Regions from separate parts of the Nonomuraea sp. NPDC050394 genome, predicted to be linked through region 1. Evidence: riboswitches for the same ligand, from Rfam matches in the RefSeq annotation. Region 1 holds a riboswitch; each other region holds the start of a gene.

Region 1 (5,083 bases):
GCCCCGAGCCCGGGTACCTTCAGCACCGGCACCCGATACGGCGCCGCCACCCCGGCCACCGCCGTGACACCGGCCTCCTGACCGCCCGGGGAGTCGCGCTCGGCCTCCCTCTGGTCAGGCCGGGAGTCGTGCCCGGCTTCCCCCTGGTCAAGCTGGGAGTCGTGCCCGGTCTCCCCCCGGCCTCGCGCTTCCCCCTGGTCCGCCTGGGAGTTGTGCCCGGGATCCGATGTGGGTCCCGCCTCCCCCTGGTCCGCCGCCTCGCCCTGGTCGGGCTCGGAGCCGGGGCCGTCCGGGTCGGGCGGGGTGTCGGGGGCGCCGCCGCCGTCGGGGTCGTCGTCGCCCCGGTGGCGGTCCAGGAGTTCCTCCAGCAGTTCCTCGTCCAGCCCCGGCGCGTCGAACGGGTCACGGCGCCGCCGGTGCGGCAGGGACAGCCGGGCCGCCACCCGCACGTCCTCCTCCGTCACCCGGTCCCGCCCCTGCCAGGCCGCGTGCGCCATGGCCGCGTTCGCCGTGACCAGGTCGGCGCGCAGGCCGTCCACCTCGAACCCCGCGCACACCGCCGCGATCTGCAGCAGCCGCGCGTCGGGCAGCGCGACCCCGCCGCGCAGCAGCGCCCTGGCCCGCAGGATCCGCTCGCCGAGTGCCGACTCCTGGGCGGTCCATCGCGCCACGAACTCCTCGGGTGACGCGTCGTAGGCCATGCGCCGCCGTACCACCTCGGCCCGCTCGCCGGGGTCGCGCGACGCCTTCACCTCGACGGTCAGTCCGAACCGGTCGAGGAGCTGGGGGCGCAGCTCGCCTTCCTCCGGGTTCATGGTGCCGACCAGGAGGAAGCGGGCGGCGTGCCGTACCGACACACCTTCGCGCTCGACGTAGCAGGTGCCGAGCGCGGCGGCGTCGAGCAGGAGGTCCACGAGGTGGTCGTGCAGGAGGTTGACCTCGTCCACGTACAGGACGCCGCGGTGCGCGCCGGCCAGCAGCCCCGGCTCGAACGCCTTCACGCCTTCGGTCAGCGCGCGTTCGACGTCGAGTGAACCGACGAGCCGGTCCTCGGAGGCGCCGACCGGCAGTTCGACCAGGGAGGCCGGCCGCCGGTGGCGCTGTTCGCCGGGGTCGTGCGGCCCGTCGGGGCAGTCCGGGTCCGGCGCGGCCGGGTCGCAGGCGAACCGGCAACCGGCCACCACGTCCACCGACGGCAGCTGGGCGGCCAGCGCGCGGACGATCGTCGACTTCGCGGTGCCCTTCTCCCCGCGGACGAGCACGCCGCCCACCCGGGGTGAGACGGCGTTGAGCACCAGCGCCAGCTTCAGGTCGTCGAGCCCGACGACCGCGCTGAACGGGTAGGTGGCGATCAAGAGGTGACCTTCCGGTGTTCGAGGGCGTCCCGGTTGACGTGGGCGACCCGCCAGCCGCCGCGGGTGACGGCCAGCTCGGTGGTGGATAGTGGCGCGAGGTCGAAACGGGCGGCATGCAGCGGGGACAGGCCGAGCGCGTGCCCGAGCGCGGCGCGGATGGCTCCCGAATCGCAGATGACCAGGAACGGCCGCCCGCGCCGGCCGTCGAACCTGGCCCGCGTCTCGTCGAGCCACCCCGTGACGCGCGCCGTCATCCGGTCGAGGCTCTCGCCGCCGTGGGGCGCCGCGCCGGGGTCGGCGAGCCAGCTCGCCAGTGCCTCCGGCTCCTCCTGGGCGACCCGCGTGTACGGCAGGCCGCCCCACCGGCCGTGATCCGCCTCGGCCAGCGCGTCGACCACGATGGGCGCGAGCCCCATGGCCGAGGCCGTCTGCAACGCGGCCACCGACGGCGCGACGAACGCCGCCCCCGCCTGCCCGGCCGTCAGCATCTCCCCGAGCTCCCCGAGCTCCGCGAGCTCCGCGGGCTCCGTGTCACCGGGCTCGTCCCGGTCGGGCCGGGTGCCGGGTCCCGCGTATGACGCCGTCCTGGCCAGGTCGGCGGTCCCGGCCAGAAGGGCGGCCTTCGCCAGGCTGGCGCGATCGGCCTGCTCCGGCGCCGGGAAGCAGGCTGTGCGCATGCCTGGTGTGCTGGCATGCCGTACGAAGAGCACTCCGCTCAGCTCGGTGCGGCGGCCGGGACGGCGGCGGCGGCCCGGCGGGCGGCGCGCTCGCCCGCCCAGGCGAACAGCGCCCCGAACGCCGCCCAGAACACCAGTTGTGTGCCCAGCGACGCGAGCCGGAACTCCCACAGCAAGGTGGCGGGAAAGCCCGGGGGCACCTCGTCGACCCGGGGCAGCAGCGCCAGGGCGGCGACCACCGGCACGAGGAAGGTCACCACGGTGACGCTCCAGCGTGCCCACGGACCGCCGGTGACCCGGCGCCCGCCGGCGACCGCGATGGCGACGGCGGCCAGGCCCACCAGCACCATGACCACGTAGAGCAGGGTCCGGCTGCCGATCGTGTGGGGATCGCCGACGGCGGGCGGGTTGGCGGGATATTTTAGGAACGGCAGCAGGACGATCGCCAGATAGGCCGTGCCCGCCGCGGCGAACGCGAGCGCGGGGTCCGACCGGGGGCCGACCCGTCCGCGCAGCCCGGCCACGACCAGGCCGAAGATGCCGCCGACGGCGAGGCCGTACAGGCCCGTCGCGAGGAACAGCCCGGCCTTCTGCGCCGGCCTGCTGACCTCGGCCTCCTCACCGTGATGATCGTCAGCGGGCGCCGCGGGCGCGGCCGCCGCCGCGGCCTCTTCCAAAGCGATCGCGCTGTCCACGTGAGGCTCCCCCGCCAGGAAGGCGAAGGCGCCCGCGACCAATCCGGCCAGCAGGCCCAGGAGCAGCCCTCTGACCACAAGTGTGCGCACCATCGTGCCCGTCCCTAGTGGCAGGGCACGCCGAGCAGGTGACGCCCGTCGTGCATCAGCTCGTGCAGGAAGGTACCGGTCTGCGAGACCGCGCCGTTGTCCATCAGGACCAGGTACGCGATCAACAGGAACAACGGAACACTCAGCAACCAGGGCCGCAAACGGGGAAAGGGCACGGACGTCGAAGTGGTCCCACCACTCATCAAGGCCTCCTCAGGGATGACGCGTCCCAACAGGTGAGGTCACGGCCGTTAGGTGACCTGGCTCCCGGGATCTGGGTCCCGGATACAGTGGCGCGTCCGCACCGGCATCTCACCGGATTTCCCCTGACAGCCGTGAAATCTACCGGAACGTATCCTTTCCTCCGGTTCTCGTCAACAGTCACGTGATCTTCGAGAGATCGATGATCACGTGGTCGCCGTTGAGCGGATAGTCCACGAACCGGCCGTCGCCGGGGCCCAGCTGGATCACGGGCATCCCGCCATCGTCGCCGGGTCGCATGCCGATGTCTCCGGTCCGCCCCGTGGCCAGGTCGAGCAACGCCTGACCGCCGCCGGCCCGGTCGAATTGCACCGTCATGAACCGGTCGTCGGCGAGTCCGAGCAGAGGGGCCTCGGGCAGGTCGCGTTCCTGAGTGCCGTCGCGCAGCCGCATGAAGGCGGTCCGGTCCGGCCTGACGCCGACACAGGTGAGCACGCCGCACCGCACCTGGGTCTCGCCCGCGCGCACGACCGCCCTGCTCGTCTCGCCGGTCTCGGCGTTGACGATCTCCTCGTAGCTGGTCTCGCCGTTGGGTGTGTACTCGCTCGGCGTTCCCACCCACGGCCAGCTCAGGATGTGGTGCCGCTCGGCCCCCCGCACCGCCTCCACCTTCCCGCCCCCGAAGGGGATGGTGGAGACGCCGCCGCCGTCCATCACGGAGAACGCCAGCCGGTCACCGGCCACCGCCATCGCGTCGACCCGGCCGGGCACCGTGGCCAGGCGCTCCGTGCCCCCGCCTGCGAGCGGGACCGACCAGAGTCCGGTGCCGCCGTCCTCGATCGTGCTCCAGAAGACCCGGTCCGTGCTGATCGTCCAGGTGTCGGCGTAGACGCCCTTCGGCGTGCGGATGTCGGTGATCTTCCGGCTCGTCCGCGCCTCCAGGTCGTAGGCGTAGATCGCGTTGGCCTTCTCGTGGCTCTCCCACGTCTCGAACAGCACGGACCGGCCGTCGATCAGCTTCAGCGGGCGGATCTTCGCACCGCCGCGCAGCTTGCCGGGGATCTTCGTGACAGCCGCCGGCCACACCTTCTCCACCGGCTCGGCCTCGGTGATCCGCGACGGGGTGGGGGTCGGGCGGACCGCGGGGATCGGGTGCTGCCGGGGTTCGCCGCGCAGCGCCACCGCGGCCCCTCCGGCGATCACCACGACCGCGACCGCCGCCATCAGCGCGTTCGCGCGGATCCTGCGGCGCCTGGACCGGTTCGCGATGTGCGCGGGCAGTCCTTGCGGGGCGTGGGGCGCGCGCTCGGCGGCGTGTCCGAGGGCGCTGCGCAGCTCCTCTTCCAGAGTCATCGGGCGCTCCCGTTCGTGGCGGAGGGGCGGTCGATCGCCGAGCGGAGCTTGCTCAGCCCGAGCGAGGCATGGCTGCGGACCGTCCCCTGGGAGATGCCGAGCACCCCGGCGATCTCGGCGTCGGTCAGCTGCTCGTAGTAGCGCAGGACGAGCACGGCGCGCTGTTTCTTGGGCAGCCCTTCGAGCGCCCGCCAGAGTCCCTGCTCGGACTCCGAGGGCAGAACGTCCTCGTGCGAGGTCTCCGGCAGGTCCCAGCCGAGCCGTTCGCGCCGCCGTAACCGCCAGGCGCTGATGTGCAGCCTCGCCATGGTCACCCGCACGTAGCTCTCCGGGTCGCGTTTGCCGCGCACCCGCGACCAGGCCCGGTGCAGCCTGATCAGCGCCTCCTGGGTCAGGTCGGCCGCGTCGTGCGGGTTGCCGCTGAGCACGTATCCATAACGCAGGAGCGCGTCGGCGCGCTCGGCGACGAACGCCGCGAAGTCGTCCACCCTGGCTCACCCTTCCTCGGTCCATCACATCCCAGACGCACGGAGGCCGGATTCTGTTGAATGTGAGGTGAAACGCTTTACCTACTAGTTCAGTTGCCATTGCCGGTGTCACGATCTACGTTGGGCCGAATGACAGACGAGCTGGACCGGATGTTCGCCGAGTTCCACGGGGAGATCGCCCAACTCCAGGGACTCCAGCAAGAGATCGAGCAGGTACGCGGCCG
Region 2 (5,083 bases), on a different contig from region 1:
TTCGTGAACGCCGCCGAGCGCCACGGGCCGGTCCGCACCCACGGCACGACCTCCCACAGCCCGGCCCCGGTCTCCACCGGAACCGGTGTGAGCCACAGCAGCAGGCGCAGCGGCGCGGCCGCCCAGAGCCGCAGCGCGGTCCACATCGCGCTCTCGCCCTGGTGCAGCCACCATCCGCTCAGCAACGCCAGCATGAGGTGGACCAGGATCATGCCGACGTTCAGATGACCGCCGTGCCCGGTCTCGACCTCCGCGGCGGGAGCGACCCGCGCGAACACCTGGTGCAGGACGAGCTGCACGACCACGGTCGCGGCGAGCAGGCTCTCCCGCGACCGCTCACACCCGTTGACCGCCAGCGCGAGCAGGTACGGCGCGGCGAACCCGAGCAGCAGCGCGGGCAGCGAGATGAGGCCGCCGCCCGCGAACGCGTGACCACCGGCGGAGACCAGCACGCAGACCGCCGCGAAGGCGGCCGCGCGGATCACGCGGAGAACCGGAGTCACGGCCCTATCCTGTCAGGCGGATTCACGGGTGAGAACCCCGCCGGTGAGCGGCGTCGCGGGTTCCTCGAACGCTTCAGGAAGGTACGCGCCACCGGCGGGTTGCCGGAGACCACGAACACTCATCGGGGGCCGCTCACGATCGGAAGCTGATCGCGTGGCCGCAGCCGGCGGGGCGGGGCGAACCGGTGCAGTTCGAGGATCGGCGGCAGGGGGACCAGCCCGGGACCGCCGGCGTCGATCCACGCGGCCACGTCGGCGGTGGCGGCCTCGTCGTTGACCAGGGCCAGCCACACCGGACGGCCACCGGCCGCACGTCCCTGAGGTGTCGGCTGCACGATGACGACATTGGCCTGGTCGCACACGTCCAGGCAGTCGGTGACACGGACATCGGCGACCTTCGCCAGCTCACTGATCTGCCGATCGTGGTCGAGCGCGGGCACCTTCCGCACGCTCCCGCAGCAGCAGTCCCGGCACACGGTGATCCTTTTCACGGGTTCCTTCCACGCAACGGCGGGCGCGCCGCACGCGCCCGCCGGCTCATCGATGGCGCGATCAGCAGCGTTCGCCGCCGCCTCCGGCCCGCCAGGTGTAGCAGGCGGGGATCATGACCGGGTTGAGGGAGATCAGGCGGACGCTGCGCCCGATCGGGTTGGGGAAGTCGACGCCGACGCACCACGGCTTGGGTTCGTCGCCACTGCAGTTGGGGCTCTCTCGCTTGATACGCAACGCCTGCGCGGTGAGGTTCATGTGGGAGATGACGGCGCCGCCATGGCCGCCCCAGGTGTCGACGGTGTAGGTGGTGCCGCCGTTGAGCTGGTGGGCGTTCCAGGAGCCGACGGTCATGTCCTGGGTGTTGCAGGGGTCGCTGGCGTTGGTGTCGAAGTAGGCGCCGGGCAGGTTGCTGGACCATCCCAGGCCGCCGTGGCGAAGGATCCAGAAGTCGTTGTCGTTGCAGCCGCCGTTGACCGACAGCACCTTGGTGTCGTGCTCGTAGGCGTAGAAGCTGTGGCCGGAGCCGTAGGCGCCGTTGCTGTTGCTGAGGCCGAAGAAGGAGTGGCGGATGCCGCGGTGGCCCTGCTGGTTCAGCGCCAGCGTCATGCCCCGGTCGGGCACGTCCAGTTCGGCCGCGGCCGCGGCGCTCATCGGGCGTGGACGGACTTCGCTCACCTTGCCGTCGACGATCGCGACCGGGGTGGCCGCGGGGGCGGCGGTCCGCGCGGTGACGTACCCCTTGAGCGCGCCCGCGATCGGGGCGGCGTCCGCGGCGGGGACGCGCAGCGCGTCCACGTACAGCGGCTTGCGCCCGCTGAGGTTCCAGGTCTCCTCGAACTTGTCGAGGGCGCGGGCCACGCTGCCTTCGGTGGCCAGGTAGCCGCCGCGGAACTCGCCCTGATCGCCGCCGAGAACCTCCAGGCCGTACCCGGCCGCGGTCCGCCCGACGGACGTCGTGATCTCCAGCGCCTGCCGTAGCTGGCCGATGGGGGTGGGCGTGAGCGTGAGGACGAGGGTCTCAGGCGCCTCGGCGGCCTGAGCGGTGGGGGCGGCGAACGTGGCCATGACGGCCACGGCCGCGACGGACAGGAATGATCGACGTACTAAGCGCATTACTCTCCCCGTTCTTGCCTCGGACACGGACATATCGCCCGGGGCATGCCGGTGGGAGTACTACATGGAGGGTGCGCTGTCGTAGGCGCCACGCTCCGCTCCTCTCCGGGGAGATCCGCCCCAGGTCGTCGAGGAGGCGAGCGCGTGAGTCTCCTGGCTCTCGGGTCGATGCTCGTCCCCGCCTTCCCACCCCGGTCTGGGGCGGTGGCGTCGTGGGGATCCGCTCGCCGATCACAGTGGCGGGACCGCGCCGGATTCGCACCGGCTTCCTCAGTCCGCGCTCGCCTTTACCCAGCCATCATTATCAGGGTGCGGGGTGTATGTCACGATGGATCCCGAAGGCGAACGCGGACGAGGAAACCGGTGTGATTCCGGTACGGTCCCGCCACTGTGACCGGTGAGCGAACCCGATCAAGCCACTGCCCGCGAGGGTGGGAAGGCCGGGAGAGCGATGACCCGGGAGTCAGGAGACTCACGCGGTCGCCTCCTCACGAACTGGGGCGGATCTCCCCGAGAGAGGACGGTGGCCGTGCGCGTGCCCGCAGGTCGTCTCGTGGTGATCCGGTCCCGCCGTCCGCCGAGGGCGCCGTCGAGGAACGGTGGCCCCGGCCTTCTCCCGGAGATTATGGATGAAGGGTTTTTCCCGCCCGCTCACCGGCGGTGCGCTGCTGCTGTCCCTGTTACTCACCGGCGCCTGCGGCGGCGCGGTGACACCGGCGACTCCGACGTCGGCCGAAGGCAGGTGCGTCACCTCCTACGACCCGGCCAAGGACTACTTCCCGGTCAAGCAGACGCTCAGGCACGCTGCCAACTTCACCCTGACCTACGCCAAGCACTACCAGACGATCACCGTCAAGCAGCCGGCGCCCGGCGCCAAGCCGGAGACGTACGTGCTGCTGCGCTGCGGCACCCCTGACCCGAAGGTGGCGGGCGCGACCGTGGTCGAGACGCCGATCGAGTCCTTGTACTCGGCCTCGACCACGCACCTGCCGTTCGTCACCGGCCTGGGCGTGCTGGACCGGCTCAAGGGCGTGGCCTCGGCGGGCTTCATCACCTCGGCGCAGGTGCTGGAGAAGGTGAAGGCGGGCGCGATCACCGAGTACGCCAAGGGCCAGGAGATCGACACCGAGAAGGTCATCGCCGCCAGGCCGGGCGTGCTCATGACCGGCGGCACCGAGGACAAGGCATACGGCCCGCTCCGGCAGGCCGGGATCAAGGTCGTCGCCAACGCCGAGTGGCTGGAGGCCACCCCGCTGGGCCGCGCCGAGTGGATCAAGCTGATGGCCGCCCTGACCGGCACGGAACAGCAGGCCGGCCAGGTGTTCGACAAGGTCGAGGGCGACTACCGGTCCCTGGCGGACAAGGCGAAGGCGGCCACGGCGGTGCCGGTGCTGCCGGGCCAGATGTACCAGGGCCAGTGGTCGGTACCCAACGGAGGAAGCTACGTCGCCACGCTGATCAAGGACGCGGGCGGCACCTACGCCTGGGCCGGCACTTCGGGCCCGGGCAGCACCACGCTCGACCTGGAGGCCGTGCTGGCCGAAGCCAAGGACGCCAAGGTCTGGCTGGCCACGGTCAACGAATGGAAGAGCCTGGCCGACGTGGAGAAGGCCGACGCCCGCTATGCCAAGTTCGACGCCTTCGGCGCCGGCCAGGTGTGGTCCTCGAACAAGACCCTGGGCCCCGGCGGCGGCAACGACTTCTTCGAGCGCGGCGTCGCCCGGCCCGACCTCATCCTCGGCGATCTGGTCGCCATCCTGCACCCGGACCTCGCGCCGGGGCACGAGTTCGCCTTCTACCAGAAGCTGACCAGGTGACCGCCCTCACCCTGTCCGCGGCTCCGGCGGCCTACCGCCGCCGGAGCCTGGTCCTGGGCGCGCTCACGCTCGGCGTTCCCGCCGCGTTCGCGCTGGCGGTCACGCTGGGGTCCACCTCCATCCCGCTGGACGCCGCGCTGTCCGCGCTGGCGGGCGACCCGGGCGTCGACCCGGGCGTCCGGGAGATCATCTGGACGGTACGGCTGCCGCGCGCCATCACCGCCGCGCTGGCCGGGGCGGCGCTGGCGGCGGCCGGGGTCCAGATGCAGACGATGTTCCGCAACCCGCTGGCCGAGCCGTACATCCTGGGCGTGAGCTCGGGCGCGAGCCTCGGTGTCGCGCTGATCATCGTGGGCCTGGGCGGCACGGTCGGCACGTTCACCGCCGGGGTCTCCGGACTGGGCCGCGCGGGCGTGGTGGTCGCGGCGTCGGCGGGCGCGGGGGCGGTGCTGGCGCTCGTCCTGGCGTTGTCGCGGCGGGTACGCTCGGTGGTGACGCTGCTGGTCGTCGGGGTGATGGTCGGCTCGGCGGCCACCTCGGTCATCACGCTCCTGCTGGTCTACACCGACCCGCAGCGGGCCCAGCAGTTCATCAGCTGGGGCCTGGGCAGCTTCGCCGGGACGACATGGGCGGATCTCGCCCTGTTCGGGCCGGTGTGCGCGGCCGGGCTGGGCCTCGCGCTCGCCGGGGTCAAGCCGCTGAACGCGCTGCTGCTGGGCGAGAACTACGCGCGGACGATGGGAGTGCGGGTACGGCTGACCCACACGCTGACCCTGGCCGTCGCCTCGGTGCTGGCCGGAGCGGTGACCGCCTACTGCGGGCCGGTCGCCTTCCTCGGCCTGGCCGTACCCCATGTCGCGAGACTGCTGCTGGGCACGGCCGACCATCGGCTGCTGATGCCCGGTGTGGTCCTGCTCGGCGCGGCCACGGCCTTGCTGTGCTGCGTGGCCACGCAGGCGCCGGGCAGTGGGGTGGTGCTGCCGCTGAACGCCGTCACCACGATCATCGGCGCGCCCGTGGTGATCACCGTGCTGCTGCGCAGCCGCGCGGCCAGATCGGGGCTGGGGATATGACGACGGCGCTGCGACTGCGCGCGGTGTGCGCCGGATACCCGCCGCGGCGGGGACGACCCGGGCGGCGCGTTCTGGAACATTTGGA
Region 3 (5,083 bases), on a different contig from region 1:
AGGTTGTTGGCCACGATGGTGTCGCCGGTGGCGAAGAAGGCGACCAGGCGGCTGATCAGGTGGCGTTCGGCCGCCGACAGCCTGGTCAGGTCCTTGAGGTCGGAGTGCAGGTCCACCTCCTCCACCGTCCAGGTGTTCTTGATCGCGTCGCGGTAGCGCTCGAAGAACAGCGGGTAGCGCATCGGGCGCAGGGTCAGGCTCATGCCCGGGTCGAGCAACATCGGGTTCTCCTCAGGGGTGGTCACTGGCAGGCCTCGCACGACTCGGGGTTCTCCAGCGAGCACGCGAGCGCCTCTTCGTCCTTGTTGGCCGAGGCGGCGACGGGCACGGTGGCCTGCTGGATGCGGGTGGCGGGGCGGGAACGCAGGTAGTAGGTGGTCTTCAGGCCCGACTTCCAGGCGTAGAGGTACATCGAGGAGAGCTTGTCGATCGTCGGCGCGCTCATGAACAGGTTGAGCGACTGGCTCTGGTCGATGTACGGCGAGCGGGCCGCGCCCATGTCGATCAGCGCGCGCTGCGGCAGCTCCCAGGCGGTGCGGAACAGAAGGCGGACCTCGTCGGGCAACTGCGCGATGCCCTGCACCGATCCTTCGGCCTGCTTGATGGCGGCCCTGATCTGCTCGGTCCACAGCCCACGGGCCTTGAGTTCGGCGACCAGCGCGTTGTTGATCTGCAGGAACTCGCCCGACAGAGTCTCGCGCTTGAACAGGTTGGACACCTGCGGCTCGATGCACTCGTAGGCGCCGACGATGGAGGCGATGGTCGCCGTCGGCGCGATCGCGATCAGCAGCGAGTTGCGCAGCCCGTGGGCGACGATGCGCTCACGGACGGCGGCCCAGCGCTCGTCCTGGGTGCCGGTGACGCCCCACAGGTCGTGCTGGAGCTTGCCGCGCCTGGCCCACGTCTGGTCGTAGGCGGGGTGGGCGCCGAACCGCTCGGCCAGCCCGGCTGAAGTCTCCAGCGCCGACAGGTAGATCTCCTCGGCGATCCTGGTGGACAGCTCCTTGGCCTCGGCCGAGTCGAACGGCAGCCGCAGCGCGAAGAACACGTCCTGCAGGCCCATCACGCCCAGGCCGACCGGCCGCCAGCGCGGATTGCTGGCCGCGGCCTGCTCGCTGGGGTAGTAGTTGATGTCGATCACGCGGTCCAGGAAGGTGACCGCGGTGCGCACGGTGGCGCGCAGCTTGTCCCAGTCGATGCCGCCGTCGGCCACGTGGGAGGCGAGGTTGACCGAGCCAAGGTTGCACACCGCGGTCTCCTTGTCGCTGGACACCTCGATGATCTCGGTGCACAGGTTCGACAGGTGGACCACGTTGCCTGGCTCGGCGGCCTGGTTGCACAGCCGGTTGGCGGCGTCCTTGAAGGTCATCCAGCCGTTGCCGGTCTGGGCGAGGGTGCGCATCATCCTGGCGTACAGGTCGCGGGCCTTGACCTGGCGCACGTAGCGTCCCGCCTGCTCGGCTGCCCGGTAGGCGTCCTCGAACGCCTCGCCCCACAGGTCGGGCAGCTCGGGGACCTCGTTGGGGTCGAACAACGACCACATCGCGTCGGCCTCGACCCGGCGCATGAACTCGTCGGGGATCCAGTTGGCCAGGTTCAGGTTGTGGGTACGGCGGGCGTCCTCGCCGGTGTTGTCGCGCAGCTCCAGAAACTCCTCGACGTCCGGGTGCCAGGGCTCCAGGTAGACGCAGGCGGCGCCCTTGCGCCGGCCGCCCTGGTTGACCGCCGCGACCGAGGAGTCGAGGGTGCGCAGCCACGGCACGATGCCGTTGGAGTGGCCGTTGGTGCCGCGGATCAGCGCGCCCCGCGAGCGCACCCGGCTCCACGCGATGCCGATGCCTCCGGCGAACTTCGACAGCCGCGCGACCTGTGCGTAGCGGTCGTAGATGCTCTCCAGCTCGTCCTTGGGCGAGTCGACCAGGTAGCACGAGGACATCTGGGTGTGCACGGTGCCCGAGTTGAACAGCGTGGGCGAGCTGGGCAGGTAGGCCAGCGACGACATCAGCCGGTAGAAGCCGATCGCCTCGGTCGGGCTCTGGGCCAGGCCGCAGGCCACGCGCAGCAGCCAGTACTGCGGCGTCTCGACCACCAGCCGGTTGGTCGGGTGGCGCAGCAGGTAGCGGTCGTAGACGGTCCGCAGGCCGAAGTACTCGAAGCGCAGGTCGGCCGACGGGTCGATGGCGTCGTCGAGCTTGCGGGCGTTGGCCGCGACGAAGGCGGCGGTCTCGTCGCCGATGAGCCCTTCGGCGTGGCCGAGCCGGATGGCCTGGCTGAAGGAGGCCACCCCCTGGCCGCGTACTTCCTTGTCGATGTAGCCCGACAGCAGGCGGGCGGCCAGGCGGGAGTACTGCGGCTCCTCGCCGATCATCTCGGCAGCGGTCTGGATCGACAGGCGGTCCAGCTCGGCGGTCGTCGCGCCGTCGTACAGGCCGCTGATGGTCTTGGTGGCAACACGCAGCGGATCGACGTCGGTCAGGTCGTCGGCCCAGCGCTCCACCGCTTTGACGATCTTGTTGACGTCGACGGGCTCGGCGTTGCCGTTGCGCTTGCGCACGTGCATCTGCGTGCGCCTGGGCACGGGTTGATCCCCCCGCGTACTGGTCAGGTCCGTTACTGGGTCCCCGGTGACCGTCACAGCTCTCTCCTCGCGAACTCGGTCGTGAACCGAAGGTCGCGCGGAAAGGCTCCCGGCAAGGACGTCGCACAGCCCTCGCGCCGGTGCCGTCAGCCGTCCCGCGCGGCCTTCGGAGCGGCCGCGCGCACCCGCGCGCGGCACGGCCGGCAGGTCTTCGGACTCGTGGGCGTGACGCTTGTCCCTACTGGCCGTCGCTTCCCGGGCACGGTGGCCCAGTGCGTGTGACGGCGGTCGTTCCCACTTACCGCTGCGGGGCAGTCCCGGATTCTCACCGGGTTCCCTCTTGCCTCGGCCGCTCTGGCTGAGCGGCCGAACCGATCGCAAGGGACACCATATATAGGGTCGATCAGAAAGTCACACCCCACATCTCGTGTTGAGAGATGAGTCACGAGAGATGGCGCTCCACCGGACCGATGTAGGAGCTGAGGGGGCGGATGAGGGAGTTCGCGGAGAGCTGCTCAGCTATGTGGGCACTCCAGCCGGTGATGCGGGACATGACGAAGATGGGAGTGAAGGTGGGGATGTCGAACCCCATCAGGTGGTACGCCGGGCCGGTCGGATAGTCCAGATTGGGATGGATTCCCTTGGTGCGTGCCATCGCGCCGGCGAGAGCGTCGTACCGTGTCATGAGCTCGTCCGCCTCCCGCAGCCTGGCCAGCTCGCGCAGGGCGGCCTCCATGGTCGGCACGCGCGAGTCACCGTGCTTGTAGACGCGGTGGCCGAAGCCCATGATCTTCCGCCCGTCGGCCAGGGCCTGCTTCAGCCATGACTCGGGGTCGTCCATGCCGGCGAACATGTGCATGACGGCCTCGTTGGCGCCGCCGTGCAGCGGGCCCTTGAGCGCGCCGATCGCGGCGGTGACCGCGCTGTAGAGATCGGACAAGGTGGAGGTGACCACGCGGGCGGTGAAGGTGGAGGCGTTGAAGCTGTGCTCGGCGTAGAGGATCAGGGAGATCTCGAAGCAGCGCACCACCTCGGGTTCGGGGATCTCGCCGAAGCACATGTGGAAGAAGTTCTCCGCGAAGCCCAGCCCGGGGTCGGGCTGGATCGGCGCCTGCCCCCGGCGGCGGCGCTGGTCCAGGGCGACGACGGTCGGCAGGCGGGCGAGCAGGTCGAGCGCCGCGCGCGGGTTGGCGCTCGCGTCGTCCTCGCGCGGATCCTCGGCGCCGAGCTGGCTGACGGCCGTGCGCAGCACGTCCATCGGGTGGCAGCTCTCCGGCAGCCGCGCCAGCACGTCCAGCGTCGTCCGGGAGAGGGTACGGCGGGCCCGCTCGGCCGCCCGGAACTCCCTGAGCTGCCCCTGGTCGGGCAGTTCGCCCTGCCAGAGCAGGTAGGCGACCTGCTCGAAGCTGCAGACGGCGGCCAGTTCCTGAACCGGGTAGCCGCGGTAGGTGAGGGAGTTGGTCTCCGGGTTGACCATGGAGATCGCGGTCGTGTCCGCGACCACGCCCGCCAGGCCCTTGCTGATCGTCATCGGTCCTCCCGGTAGCCGTGGGTGAGCACGCCGGCGTCGAAACTCGCGTAGCCGGAGTAGTCCAGCAGGTCGTACAGCTCGCCCCTGGTCTGCATGCGATCGACCAGCTTCGCCTGCGTGCCGTCCGCGTCGATGGCGCGCAGCGCCTCGGTGACCGTGCCCATGGCCAGGCGGAACAGGGTCACCGGGTAGATGACCACGTTGACGCCGAGGTCGCGCAGGGTCGTGGTGGTGAGCAGCGTCGACTGCCCGAACTCGGTCATGTTGGCCAGCAGCGGCACGTCGACCGCCTTGCGCAGGGCCTCGAACTCGGCCGCGTTCGCCAGCGCCTCGGGGAAGATCAGGTCGGCTCCGGCGTCGGCGAACGCCTTGGCCCGCTCGATCGTGGCGCCCAGGCCCTCGGTGGTGCGCACGTCCGTGCGGGCGCAGATGACGAATCCGGGGTCGCGCCGGGCGTCCACGGCGGCGCGCAGGCGACGCAGCATGTCGGGCAGGGGGCTGATCGTCTTGCCGTCGAGGTGACCGCACCGTTTGGGGTTGACCTGGTCCTCCAGGTGACATCCCGCCACGCCGGCGTCCTCGAGGACCTGGATGGTCCTGGCCGCGTTCATCGGCTCGCCGAAGCCGGTGTCGGCGTCGACCAGGGTGGGCAGCTCGGTGACGCGGGCGATGGCCTGCGAGCGCCCGGCGACCTCGGTGAGCGTGGTCAGGCCGATGTCGGGCAGGGCCAGGTCGGCCGAGAGCACGGCGCCGGAGACGTAGACGCCGTCGAAGCCGGCCTGCTCGACGGCGCGGGCCACCAGCGGGCTAAAGGCTCCGGGCAGTCGCAGCAGTTCGCCGCCGGCCAGCCCGTCGCGGAGCGCGCGGCGTTTGTCCTGCGGGGTGTGGCGGGAGTGCAGCATCAGAAGATCCCCTTGGTGGCGGGCGCGGGGTCGATGCCCGCCTTGAGATTCAGGGCGGCCACCTCGGCGGCG

Evidence for each region. Region 1 has a riboswitch for cobalamin ahead of ACIBKY_RS51680 (CbtB-domain containing protein). Riboswitches for the same ligand answer to the same signal wherever they lie in the genome.
Region 2: another riboswitch for cobalamin. It lies ahead of ACIBKY_RS44180 (hypothetical protein); the one in region 1 lies ahead of ACIBKY_RS51680 (CbtB-domain containing protein).
Region 3: another riboswitch for cobalamin. It lies ahead of ACIBKY_RS54860 (ribonucleoside-diphosphate reductase subunit alpha); the one in region 1 lies ahead of ACIBKY_RS51680 (CbtB-domain containing protein).

Annotation. Positions count from the first base shown of each region.
Region 1 is NZ_JBITIO010000026.1:12,097-17,179, reverse strand. It holds gene ACIBKY_RS51695 (putative cobaltochelatase) at 1-1,355, opposite strand, end outside; gene ACIBKY_RS51690 (histidine phosphatase family protein) at 1,352-2,032, opposite strand; gene ACIBKY_RS51685 (CbtA family protein) at 2,071-2,820, opposite strand; gene ACIBKY_RS51680 (CbtB-domain containing protein) at 2,832-2,951, opposite strand; cobalamin riboswitch at 3,050-3,187, opposite strand; gene ACIBKY_RS51675 (TolB family protein) at 3,199-4,371, opposite strand; gene ACIBKY_RS51670 (SigE family RNA polymerase sigma factor) at 4,368-4,859, opposite strand; gene ACIBKY_RS51665 (YbaB/EbfC family nucleoid-associated protein) at 4,989-5,083, shown strand, end outside.
Region 2 is NZ_JBITIO010000016.1:160,361-165,443, reverse strand. It holds gene ACIBKY_RS44190 (hypothetical protein) at 1-503, opposite strand, end outside; gene ACIBKY_RS44185 ((2Fe-2S) ferredoxin domain-containing protein) at 623-994, opposite strand; gene ACIBKY_RS44180 (hypothetical protein) at 1,056-2,108, opposite strand; cobalamin riboswitch at 2,255-2,381, opposite strand; cobalamin riboswitch at 2,408-2,603, shown strand; gene ACIBKY_RS44175 (ABC transporter substrate-binding protein) at 2,738-3,925, shown strand; gene ACIBKY_RS44170 (iron chelate uptake ABC transporter family permease subunit) at 3,922-4,998, shown strand; gene ACIBKY_RS44165 (ATP-binding cassette domain-containing protein) at 4,995-5,083, shown strand, end outside.
Region 3 is NZ_JBITIO010000035.1:23,630-28,712, reverse strand. It holds gene ACIBKY_RS54865 (ribonucleotide-diphosphate reductase subunit beta) at 1-221, opposite strand, end outside; gene ACIBKY_RS54860 (ribonucleoside-diphosphate reductase subunit alpha) at 242-2,578, opposite strand; cobalamin riboswitch at 2,763-2,969, opposite strand; gene ACIBKY_RS54855 (bifunctional 2-methylcitrate synthase/citrate synthase) at 3,021-4,109, opposite strand; gene prpB (methylisocitrate lyase) at 4,106-5,011, opposite strand; gene ACIBKY_RS54845 (MmgE/PrpD family protein) at 5,011-5,083, opposite strand, start outside.